3 regions of the Luteibacter sp. P4_E6 genome follow, and region 1 is predicted to be linked to each of the others. Evidence: riboswitches for the same ligand, from Rfam matches in the RefSeq annotation. Region 1 holds a riboswitch; each other region holds the start of a gene.
What was found. Region 1 has a riboswitch for cobalamin ahead of AC1DT2_RS04020 (ribonucleoside-diphosphate reductase subunit alpha). Riboswitches for the same ligand answer to the same signal wherever they lie in the genome.
Positions count from the first base shown of each region.

Region 2: linked by a shared signal. The riboswitch ahead of AC1DT2_RS01120 (CoA-acylating methylmalonate-semialdehyde dehydrogenase) and the one ahead of AC1DT2_RS04020 (ribonucleoside-diphosphate reductase subunit alpha) in region 1 are both predicted to bind cobalamin.
Region 3: linked by a shared signal. The riboswitch ahead of btuB (TonB-dependent vitamin B12 receptor) and the one ahead of AC1DT2_RS04020 (ribonucleoside-diphosphate reductase subunit alpha) in region 1 are both predicted to bind cobalamin.

Region 1 is NZ_JBFUJE010000031.1:14,021-18,178, reverse strand. It holds gene AC1DT2_RS04020 (ribonucleoside-diphosphate reductase subunit alpha) at 1-1,991, opposite strand, end outside; cobalamin riboswitch at 2,150-2,361, opposite strand; gene AC1DT2_RS04015 (hybrid sensor histidine kinase/response regulator) at 2,552-4,158, shown strand, end outside.
Region 2 is NZ_JBFUJE010000006.1:10,654-14,811, forward strand. It holds gene AC1DT2_RS01110 (LysR family transcriptional regulator) at 129-1,025, opposite strand; gene AC1DT2_RS01115 (aldo/keto reductase) at 1,225-2,208, shown strand; cobalamin riboswitch at 2,249-2,467, shown strand; gene AC1DT2_RS01120 (CoA-acylating methylmalonate-semialdehyde dehydrogenase) at 2,591-4,114, shown strand; gene AC1DT2_RS01125 (acyl-CoA dehydrogenase family protein) at 4,126-4,158, shown strand, end outside.
Region 3 is NZ_JBFUJE010000119.1:5,413-9,570, reverse strand. It holds partial or broken gene AC1DT2_RS09725 (hypothetical protein) at 1-173, opposite strand, end outside; gene btuB (TonB-dependent vitamin B12 receptor) at 198-2,075, opposite strand; cobalamin riboswitch at 2,195-2,424, opposite strand; gene AC1DT2_RS09715 (S1 family peptidase) at 2,593-4,158, opposite strand, start outside.

The DNA.
Region 1 (4,158 bases):
CACTCGTAGCAGCCGGCGATCGAGGCGATGGTTGCCGTCGGCGCGATGGCGATGAGCAGCGAGTTGCGCAGGCCCTTGGCCTTGATCTTCTCGCGCAGATCGGCCCAGCGGCCGTCGGCATCGGTCGGCGTGGCGGCCGGCCAGTAGTCGAACTGCATTTCACCGTTGGCCGAACGGGTTTCTTCAAAGCCCGGTAACGGGCCGTCGCGCTCGGCGATCTCGTTCGACATCGACAGCGCGTGGAAGTAGATCTCTTCCTGGATACGCGTCGACAGCTTGCGGGCTTCTTCCGAATCGAACGGCAGGCGCAGCTTGAAGAAGACATCCTGCAGGCCCATCACGCCGAGGCCGACCGGGCGCCACTTCATGTTCGCCGTCTTCGCCGTGGCGATCGGGTAGAAGTTGAGGTCGATCACGCGGTTGAGCTGGCGAACGGCGGTGCGCACGGTGGTGGCGAGCTTGTCGTAGTCGAACTGGCCATCCACCACGTGGCGGGCGAGGTTCACCGAGCCGAGGTTGCACACGGCCGTCTCGCCTTCCGAGGTCACTTCGAGGATCTCGGTGCACAGATTGGACAGGTGGATGACGTTCTGCGGCAGTGCGGTCTGGTTGCTGGTCGCGTTGGAGCGATCCTTGAAGGTCATCCAGCCGTTGCCGGTCTGGGCCAGCGAACGCAGCATGCGGGCGTAGAGCTCGCGTGCCTTGATCGACTTCGACGCGAGGCCTTCGGCTTCGGCCTTTTCATAGGCGGCGTCGAAGGTCGGGCCCCAGGTGTCGACGAAATGCGGGACGATCTTCGGATCGAACAGCGACCAGTCGCCGTCCAGTTCCACGCGGCGCATGAACAGGTCGGGGACCCAGTTGGCCAGGTTGAGGTTGTGTGTGCGGCGCGCGTCGTCGCCGGTGTTCTCGCGCAACTCGAGGAACTCCTCGATGTCCGCATGCCAGGATTCCAGGTACACGCAGGCCGCGCCCTTGCGCTTGCCGCCCTGGTTCACCGCGGCAACCGAGGCGTCGAGCGTTTTCAGCCAGGGCACGAGGCCGTTCGAATGGCCGTTGGTGCCTTTGATCAGCGAACCGCGCGAGCGGATGCGCGAGTAGGCCAGGCCGATGCCGCCAGCGAACTTCGATAGCTGGGCCACGTCGCCATACTTGGCGTAGATGGATTCCAGCGCGTCCTGCGGGGAGTCGAGCAGGAAGCACGACGACAGCTGCTCATGCGCGGTGCCGGCGTTGAACAGGGTCGGCGAGCTGGCCAGGTACTCCAGCGACGAGAGCATGCGGTACAGCTCGAGCGTCTCGGCCACGTCGTTGCCGCCGAGCGCGCAGGCGATGCGCATGAAGAAATACTGCGGCGTTTCGATCACGAAGCGCTTGGTCGGGTGGCGCAGCAGGTAGCGGTCGTACACCGTGCGCAGGCCGAAATACTCGAAGCGACGCGAACCGGTCGTGTCGATCGCATCGTTGAGCTTGCGCGCGTTGATCTGCACGAAGTCGCGGAGGCGCTCGTTGAGGATGCCCAGGTCGAAGCCGGTCGAGATCGACTGCGAGAAGGACTGGATGTCCTGGCCCGACACTTCCTTGTCGACGAACGCGGCGAGCAGGCGCGCGGCGAGCTGGCCGTATTCCGGCTCTTCGGCCGTGAGCGCGGCCGAGGTGCGGATCGACAGCTGGTCGAGTTCCTGGGTGGTGGCGCCGTCGTACAGGCCGCCGATCGTCTTCAGCGCCACGCGCATCGGATCGACCGCAAACAGGCCATCGGCGCTGCGCGTCACCGCGCGCACGATTTTGTTCACGTCGACCACTTCGTGGCCGCCGTTGCGCTTGGTCACGCGCATCTGTCCGGGGTTGTGCGGCGGCGTCAGCGCGAAGGCCGGCGGCGCGTCGTTCTTGTAACCGGCGGCAGGCGCCTTGTCGGTTGCTGCGGAGGGAGTGGCGGCCGCGTCGGCCGTCTCGGTGCGCTCGCGCGCTGCGGAATCCATCGTCGTCATTGTGTTGGCAGCCCCATGGCCTTGGTCAAACCTCCGTCCCGAGGGTCGGCTCGATGCGATGGGGGCAAAACACGGGAAATGTCGGGGACGGAGCGCCTTTGAAGGCCTCCGGTCCGCGACGTGCTTCCCCGCGGAAGCCGTCACCACTATCGAGGCCTCTCGGGCACCGATTGCTGGCAGGTCTTCGGACTCGTGGACGTGGACCTTGCGGTCCGCCTACCCGTCGCTTCCCAGTCCCCGAAGGACCAGTGCATTGAACGGGATCGTTTCCACTTACCGCTGCGGGGCAGTTCCGGATTCACACCGGTATTCCCTATTAAGTCCGACGGGCAGTCGCGCCTCTCCGGACACCAACGAGACACACGATATAGCTGGCGAAGGGGTGCGTCAACACAAGATGTAGGGTGTTGGCGTAGGTGGTTGATCGGCTGGGGAGTCCCTGTTGTCAAGCGTTTTTCGACGGCTCGCCAATGAAGGTTCTGTGAAGGCCGTCTACACAAAGGGAACCACAATGAACCGATAAAATCGCCGCCCACCAGCCTCCCACGATTGCTCGACAGATGCCCTCATCGTTCGCATTGCAGGACCAGACTCTCCTTTCCCATGCGCTCGATGCCCTGCCATTTGGCTTTGCGGCCGTGTCGGCTTCGGGAGAGCTGCTCTACGCCAACGCCTGGGTGACCGCCCGCTTGCGCGAACACGAGCCTTCGGGGTTCCTCGGCCTGTGGGACCCCGACAGCCGCGATCGCCTTGTCGCGGCGCTGCCGCTGGTCATACCAGGCAACGGCGTGCGCGAGCTGGCCCTCGCCACGGTCGATGGAGCCCACGTGCGGGTATCGCTCGAAGCCCGGCCGGGTTTGCCAGCCACCGCGGCGGTGACGATCCGTTCGGCGGGAGAGGGCACCGACGGCTCCGGTGCCGCCGAAGATCGCCGCGTTGCCCTGATCGAGATCGGCAACCTGCTGCGCGATCTGGAAGATCCGATCGATATTGCCTACCGTGTCGCCGAGGTACTCGGCCGGACGCTGAAGGTGAGCCGGGCCGGCTACGGCACGATCGACCCGGTGGCCGAAACCATCACGGTGGAGCGAGACTGGAATGCGCCAGGGATCCAGACCCTCGCCGGCGTACTGCACTTTCGCGACTACGGCAGCTACATCGATGAGCTCAAACGTGGCGTGACCACGGTGATCACCGACGCCCGGACGGACCCACGCACGGCTGCCACCGCCGATGCCCTGGCCGGCATCACCGCCTTGTCCTTCATCAATATGCCGGTGACGGAACGGGGCGGCTTCGTCGCCCTCCTGTACCTCAACCACGCGGACCCTCGCGACTGGTCCGAGGAAGAGATCAGCTTCGTCAGCGAAGTAGCCAGCCGCACGCGCGTGGCCGTGGAACGGCGCCGTGCCGAGCACGAGCTCCGGCTACTGGCCAAAGATCTCGAGCGCCAGGTCGTCGAGCGTACCTACGAGCGCGACCGGGTCTGGACTCTCTCCAGCGACATCCTGGTCGTGGCCGACACCGACACCCGCCTGCTATCGGTCAATCCGGCGTGGACAACCATCCTGGGCTGGAGCGAGCGCGACACGTTAGGTCGTTCCTATCTCGACTTCGTTCACCCGGAAGACATCTCGCGCACCCAGGACGAAACCGGCCACCTGGCCGATGGCGAGACCACGCTTCGCTTCGAGAACCGCTATCGCACCGCCGACGGTGGCTTGCGCACGCTCTCGTGGCGAGCGGTGCCCAGCGAGGGCCTGATCTTCGCCGTGGCCCGTGACGTCTCGGCTGAGCGTGACCGCGAAGCAGCGCTGGACGTGGTCCAGGAGCAGTTGCGCCAGGCGCAGAAGATGGATGCGATCGGTAACCTCACCGGCGGCGTGGCCCACGATTTCAACAACCTCCTCCAGGTGATCAGCGGCAATCTGCAGTTACTCGCCGCCGACGTCTCCGGGAACGAACGCGCGGAGCGTCGCGTCGCCAATGCCATGGCGGGTGTCACGCGCGGCTCCAAGCTTGCCGCACAGCTGCTCGCGTTCGGTCGCCGCCAGCCGCTGGCACCCAAGGTCGTCAACATCGGTCGCTTCGTCCGCGACATGGACGAACTGTTGCGCCGCGCGTTGGGCGAGGCCATCGAGGTGGAAACCGTGATCGCCGGCGGGTT
Region 2 (4,158 bases), on a different contig from region 1:
CTTGATGGCTTTCTTTTCTTTCATCGTCTTTTCCGGCTTTTTCTTGTCGCTCTTCTTTGAATCCAGGCCCTTGCTCATATCGCCTCCTCAGTCAGGGTTACCACGCGTGTCGCGCGCCTGATGCAAGATTACGCCAATCCGCGGTATCGCAGCGCGTCTACGAAGAGCGTAAGTGCTGACGACATGTGCCGACGATTGGGGTAATAGAGGTGGTAACCCGGGAACGGGGCACACCAGTCCTCCAGCACGGTAATCAACTCTCCGGCCTCGATGTATGACCGGGCCATATCTTCCGGTACCCAGGCCAGTCCCAGGCCGTCCCGCGCCGCCCGCAGGATGTGCGCCGTGCTGTTGAGGGTCAATTGGCCTTCGACGCGAACCTTGATCTCGCGGCCCTCCTTCTCGAACTCCCAGGGGAACAAGGTGCCGTAGGTGGGCAGACGGATGTTGATGCAGTTATGCGCGGTGAGGTCTTGCGGCACGGTCGGCCGGGAACGTCGTTCGAAATACGACGGCGCGGCGACCACCACCATCCGGAAGTCCGGACCGACGCGTACCGCGATCATGCCGTTGCCGACCTGCCCGCCCAGACGGATACCGAAGTCGTAGCGTTCGGCGACGATGTCGACCAGTTCGTTGTTGGCGGATACCTCGACCTGGATATCCGGGTAGCGCGGCAGGAAGGTCGCCAGCATCGGTTCGAGTACGGCTTCCACGGCGTGTACCGAGGTGCTGATGCGGATCGCCCCGGCCGGTTTCTCGCGGAACGAACTCAAACCCGTCAGCTCCGCCTCGATGTCATCGAACATCGGGCCGATGCTGGTGACCAGCCGTTGCCCTGCTTCCGTCGTCGACACGCTGCGCGTGGTGCGGGCGAGCAGGCGCACGCCGAGACGGCCCTCGAGTTTGCGGATGGTGTGGCTAAGCGCCGACTGGGTGGTGTCCAGTTTCGCGGCCGCGCGGGTGAAGCTGCCTTCCCGGGCAACGGCAAGGAAAGCGACGAGGTCGTGGAGATCCTTGCGCATGACACGTGAAACCCACTCATGAATGGCGCAAGGATTTTAGCATCCGGAACACCCGTGCTGGGCTACAGCGAGGAATCGCCCCATTCCGGCACCCCCTGGGAGTCGATTCATGAATTCTGGCTATGAGACCAAGCCGGTTTGACCGGCTAGTCGCGTGAGCACCGGGCCCCTAGATTGGTCAGCTCACAGAGGACACGACATGCAGACACGCAAACTCGGATCGACCGGCCTCGAAGTTTCCGCCATCGGCCTCGGCTGCATGGGACTGCGCTTCGGCTACGGCCCCGCCACCGAACGCGAACCGGCCATCGCCCTGATCCGGGCGGCGGTCGAGCGCGGGGTAACCTTCTTCGATACGGCCGAGGTCTACGGCCCGTTCACCAACGAGGAAGTCGTTGGCGAGGCACTCGCCCCCTTCCGCGACAAGGTGGTGATCGCCACCAAGTTCGGCTTCGACGTTGGCGGTGTGCCAGGCGCACTCAATAGTCGCCCCGAACACATCAGGGCCGTTGCCGAGGCCTCGTTGAAGCGCCTGCGCACCGATGTGATTGACCTGTTCTACCAGCATCGCGTCGACCCGTCCGTACCCATCGAAGAGGTGGCCGGCGCGGTCAAGGACCTGATCGCCGAAGGCAAGGTGAAGCACTTCGGCCTGTCGGAAGCGGGCGTGCAGACCATCCGCCGCGCTCACGCCGTGCAGCCTGTGGCGGCCCTGCAGAGCGAATACTCGCTGTTCTGGCGGGAGCCGGAAGCCGAAGTGATGCCGACCCTGGAAGAACTCGGCATCGGCTTCGTTCCTTTCAGCCCGCTGGGCAAGGGCTTTCTTACCGGCAAGATCGACGCCGCTACGAGCTTCGACAGCAAGGACTTCCGCAACAGCGTGCCGCGTTTCTCTGCGGAGTCGCGCAAGGCGAATCAGGCACTCATCGATCTGCTGGGTACCATCGCAAACGCGAAGCACGTCACGCCGGCACAGATCGCGCTCGCCTGGCTGCTGCACCAGAAGCCATGGATCGCGCCGATTCCGGGCACGACCAAGCTGCATCGACTGGAAGAGAACCTAGGTGCGGCCGACCTCGCACTCAGCGACGAGGATCTGCGCGACATCCACGACTCGGTCTCGAAGATTCCGCTGCAGGGAGAGCGTTATCCGGCCCACCTGCAGGCGCTCGTCGGCCGCTGAGTTCTACCGCACTGCAGCTTGAGCGGTTCGGCCACCCGGCTACACTCGGGAGATCACAGGTGTCCTGTCGTCGCTTACGCGGCGCGCAGGGTGAAACGGGAAGCCGGTGCGGATCGCGAGATCCTATTCCGGCGCTGCCCCCGCAACGGTAAGCGAGAACACCCGACGAGAGACCACTGCGCTAGCGCGGGAAGGTGTCGGGGTGGTGCGGTACGCATCGCTCGCAAGCCCGGAGACCGGCCTGTGCAGGCGCCTTAGGGTGCCTCCTCGGGTGTTGCGGCGGGCAACCGGACGGGCTGATACGGCGCGGCCACCCGCTGCTCCGGGTCCTCTTGTCTGCTCCGCAGCACCCATTTCGCGGGTGAGCGTACGGAGCAGGACCATGAACAAGCTGGACTCAGTTGCGGCCGATGTCGCGACCGTAAAGTTGCTGATCGACGGCGTCTTCGTCGAATCCCAAACCACCGAATGGCGCGATGTCGTCAATCCCGCCTCACAGGCCATCCTCGCGCGCGTGCCATTCGCCACGGCTGACGAGGTGAACGCTGCCGTTGCCGCCGCCACGCAAGCGTTCAAGACCTGGCGCAAGACGCCCATCGGCGTACGCGCGCGTATCTTCCTCAAGTACCAGCAACTGATTCGCGAGCACATGGGCGAGCTGGCCACCCTGCTCAGCGCCGAACAGGGCAAGACCCTTCCCGACGCGGAAGGCGACGTGTTCCGGGGCCTCGAAGTGGTCGAGCACGCGGCCGCCATCGGCAACCTGCAGCTGGGCGAACTCGCCAACAACGTGGCCGGCGGCGTCGACACCTACACTCTCCTGCAGCCGATTGGTGTCTGCGCGGGTATCACGCCGTTCAATTTCCCCGCGATGATTCCGCTGTGGATGTTCCCGATGGCGATCGCCACCGGCAACACCTTCGTGCTGAAGCCGTCCGAGCAGGACCCGATGGTGACGATGCGCCTGGTGGAACTGGCGCTCGAAGCCGGCGTCCCGAAGGGCGTACTCAACGTGGTGCACGGCGGCGAAGACGTGGTCAACGCGATTTGCGACCACGCCGATATCAAGGCGGTGTCCTTCGTCGGCTCCACGCGTGTCGGCACGCACGTCTATCACCGTGCATCGCAGACCGGCAAGCGGGTGCAGTGCATGATGGGCGCGAAGAACCACGCCGTGGTGCTGCCCGATGCCAACAAGGACCAGACGCTCAACGCGCTCGCGGGCGCGGCGTTCGGCGCGGCGGGACAGCGTTGCATGGCGGCTTCGACCGCGGTGCTCGTCGGCGAGTCGCAATCCTGGATAGCCGACCTCGTAAGCAAGGCGAAGACGCTGAAGGTCGGCGCAGGCAACGCCGCCGATACCGATGTCGGCCCACTGATTTCCTGTGCGGCGCGCGAGCGCGTCGAGGCCTTTATTGCCTCGGGTATCGAGCAAGGCGCCATCCTCGAGCTCGATGGCCGCAAACCGCGGGTGCCGGGCTTCGAGGACGGCAACTTCGTCGGTCCGACCATCTTTTCCGGCGTGCGACCCGGCATGCGCATCTACGACGAGGAAATCTTCGGGCCGGTGCTGGTCATCCTTGCCGCCGACTCGCTCGACGACGCGATCGCGCTGGTCAACGCCAATCCGAACGGTAACGGCACGGCCGTGTTCACCCAGTCCGGTGCCGCTGCGCGTCGCTTCCAGGAAGACATCGACGTGGGCCAGGTGGGTATCAACGTGCCCATTCCCGTCCCGGTACCGCTGTTCTCCTTCACCGGCTCGCGCGCCTCGAAGCTGGGCGACCTCGGCCCCTACGGCAAGCAGGTCGTCATGTTCTATACCCAGACCAAGACGGTGACACAGCGCTGGTTCGACGACGACACGCTACACGTCGGCGTCAACACCACCATCAGTCTCAAGTGATGGCCGCGGTCATGGATATTCCCCGGACACCACCGCCACAAACG
Region 3 (4,158 bases), on a different contig from region 1:
AAGCCGACGAAGGCCAGATGCTTGCGCAGATAGATGCCGCCAAGGAAGAACAAGGCCATGGACGCATCGGGTAGATGAAGGGCATCGCCGAAGTGATTGAAGCGCGTGGCGATCATCACTAGCGCGAACAGGCCGGCAACAGCAGTGAACAAGGAACGTGAGAGCGGCTTCATAAGGTGACCTCGAAGGTGGGACGGTTACGAACGGGGCTGGTAACGCAGGGTCAGCATCCAGTTGCGCTCCGGCTGGTTGTAATACTGCGCAGTCTCGTAGCGACGATCGAAAATGTTGTTCGCCGACAGTTCGATTTTCCACGCCGGGGCGAAGGCATAGGCCATGCGAAGATCGGTCAGCGTGTAGCCGCCCAGCCGGTTGGCGTTGGCGGTGTCATCGAAGCGATAGGCCGAAGCGAACACGCTCGCACCGACGCTGAACGCGCCGAAGCTGCGGTCGACATCGATATTTGCGGTGCGACGCGCACGACGCGGCAGCAGGTTTCCGTGCGTGTCATCGTCGCTATCGTCGATCGGCTGCAGCCAGGTGGCGTTTCCGGCGAGGCGCCAGTCACCGATGGTTGTGTCCGCGGCCATCTCGACGCCACGGATGCGCGAGCGGTCGATGTTATTCGCCCCGCCGAACGGGAACAGCGGACCACTCAGGCTCGAGTCGAACACGATCAAATGGTCGATCTTGTTCTGGAAGCCGTTGACGGACCAGTGGCCCCAGCCCGGCGTGCCCCGCAACCCCAGCTCCCAGTTCTTCGATGTCTCCGGGCCCAGATCCGGATTGCCGTAGTCGGGGAAATACAGGTCGTTGAAGGTCGGCGCCTTGAAAGCGGTGCCGTAGCTAGCGGTCACGCGCAAGGTCTTCGTCAGCGCATAGCCGTACTGGAGGCTGCCGGTGGTCTTGCCGCCGAACTGGCTGTTCTCGTCACGACGCACGCTGCCCTGTACGGAGCTGTCGCCGTACTCCTGCTGCCACTCGGCAAACAGCGCGTGGTTGCGGCGTGCATCGACGAGGTAGTCGGTGCTGCCAACCACGCGATCGCGTTGCCAATCGAAGCCCACGGTGGTGAGGCCGGCGCTCTCACCGACGCGACCGAGATCGGCCTGGAGGGAAGCGAGGTCACGATGCGTGTTGAACGTGTCGGCGTAAACGCCATTCTCGTAGTCGGTCGAAAGATCTTCGCTACGGCTCAGGCTGGCGGTGATCAGGATGTCCTGCGCCGGCTTGTAGCGCACGCGGCTGCCCAATACCTGTGTCGCCGACTGGGCAAAGTTGCTGCTGGTGCCGTCGTAGTGGTTGCGGCCTTCCGTACGCGTCGCCGTGGCGTCAGCGTCCCACTGGTCGTCGAAACGCCAGCCGCCCAGCAAAGACAGCGCATTATTCTTGTAACCATCCCTGTCGGGCTCATACGTGAAGCAGCCGGCGCCGCCCGGGCTGGGCTTCCCGCGGCACGCATTGATGCCGTCGGTCTGGTCATGGGTTGCCTGGACGGAGTACCAGCCTTGCGCACCGCGACCGGCGAAACCGACGGAACCGCTCGCCGCGTCGTATGAGCCCACGCCTACCGAGAAGTTCGGTACGAACGCGCCCTCGGGATGACGGGTGAAGATCTGGATGACGCCACCGAGCGCTTCCGAACCGTAAAGGCTGGAGTACGGACCGCGCACGATTTCGATGCGCTCGATCTGGTCGACCGGGATGTCCTGGAAGGCAGCAGTGCCGGAGGTGGCCGAGCCGATCTTGACCCCGTCCACCATCACCAGCACGTGATCGGATTCGGTACCGCGCAGGAACACGGACGTGGCCTTGCCCGGACCGCCGTTGTTGGCGATCGACACGCCCGGGGTACCGCGCAGCAGGTCAGCCAGGGAATGCGGCTGGAGACGCTCGATATCGGCGCGGTCGATCACCGTCGAGGCGGCGAGGACCTGGCTCTGGGTCTGGTCTGTGCGACTGGCCGTGACGACGACCTTGTCCAGATCGGTGGAAGCATCATCGGCGATGGCCGCAGCGGGCACGAGCAAAGCGATCGCGATGGAGACCGCGAGGGTGGAAGAACGAAATGACACAAAACAACTCCTGCTAACCGCGCCTACCCGCGCGGCATCAATGGCGAGGAACAGGAGGCGGGAAGACAGGATCGCGGAGGGCAAAAGGCCGACGGCAACCCACGACATGGCCCTCCGCCTGTCCGGTGTACCTCATGGCCGGTCTCCGGGCTCGCGAGCGCAGGGAATCCCTACCGGACGGCGCCTTCCCATGCCTATGGCACAGTGACTTGATGCCGACCTTTGCTCGCCTACCGTTGCGGGGGCAGCTCCGGAATGGTGGCAGCCTCGAAAGGCCGCGCACGTCACCGGATTCCCGTTTCAATCCTCGGCACTGAAGCCTTGGATCACCTTGGGCGCAAGTAGTGTATCCGAACGCGGCACACGGYGGCATAGATGGCCAATTAAAAGAAGGGTGCGCGGCCGAGCCGGCCGCTGAGTGCCCCAAAAGCCTTAAAAGGTTGCATCGAATTCCTTGCTGCCCGACCACAGCACGGTGTTGTGTTCACCGGTCAATCATCGTCGCCCCACAGGGCGATCAGTGCTCGCGAACCGTCGCGCCTTTCACCGCGTTGGCCAGCCGCTGCTTCATGACCGCATCCGACGGATTGGCGTCGCTTCCGTAGTACAAGGTGTAGAGCACGTTGGTATCGGCACCAGGCGTACCGAGCGTCGTGCCAGCCCAGCTCATGTCGGAGTCCTTGTACGGCTGTCCGTCCCCTGGGTGGGCGCGGGTAACGATGTCCTTCCAGCCGGAAAGATAATCGCGCGGCGAGTCAGGGAATGGCTTCGGATGCCGATTGATGCGTACGGCGGTGTACTTGTCCATATCCGGCTGAGCGCTAATGCCCGCGATACCCAGCGTCGCGCTGCCGTCGCGTCCCAGATAGCCGTAGCTGACGGCGAGCTCACCGTTGGCTTCGATCGGCTGCAAATCCGGGCCATAGCTAAGCGAGAATCCCGCCGGCGCGATGGAAAACCGCTTGCCGAAGTCGATGGCGAGATTCGCAGAGGCCAGCTCCGTGGGCACCCAGTCACCTTGCTGGAGGAATTCCTTCCAGGCAGCGAAGCTACCGTCGTAGGTCGTGGAGATCAGTCCGAGGAGGGTTTCGGTCTGGACGCTATCGGCGTGCCGGAAACGCGACTGCGTCTTCGACAGGAGAACGACATAACCGTCGGGCACGGGTAGCGAGTACACCTCGAGCACGGCGTCGATAGCCGGGAAGGCAAAGTCGCGATGCTGCCAACGCCGATGCCATCGATCGACGACGACAACGTCGCTGATGGGCGACCCGAGCGACGTCATCCTGACTTTCTCGTCGCCCACGTCACGCGTGAACGTGGAGGCTTTGAAGATCAGGTCCACGAGGCCGGCGGCGTCGGAGTACAGCTTGGCCAGGGGCAGATCGTCTGGCTTTCGCACATGCAGCAGTATGACTTTCCCCAACAGGCCGGCATCGACGAAGCCATTGCCTGGAAGTGCTGACTTCGCGTGCTCGGGTATCCAGTAGGTCCACTCGTTGTTAGCACCACGACGAAGTGCCATGGGGTAGGCATCGAGCGGCGCACCGGCGGCAAGGATTTTTTTGCTGCCATCACCCTTGGGAAACATGTTGGCATCCTCCCGGCCGAGAAGCTCCTTCCACTGGGAATCGAAAAAGGTGTCGGCCTGCGCCAGGTAACTCTTGGCGAAATCGTCAAAAGTAAGTGGCAGGTCGACATGCACGCGGAAGATCCCATCCTGGGTCGCGTCCATGAAGATGGCACGGCCCGAGGCACGCCTTTCCGAGTCCACCGATTTCGTCGGCGCATCCAGAACCAGACTGATGGGCAGCGCGAAGTTGAGGTTTTCGTTGGGCGACTTGCGCAACACCACGCCGATCACCTTCCCGTCCTTGTCCAGGAGGGGGCCGCCGCTATTGCCTGGCGATGCGGCCGCCGAGAAGCGGATCCACTTCCACTGGCCATTCTCGTCTTCCGGCGTATCGGACGTGTACAGGCCATCGCGTACCACGACGCCTGTGCCCAACGCATTACCGACCGCGTAAACCGCCTCGTTGAGATGGTTACCACGGTCGACGGCCAGGGGTTTCACGTCCGGCGC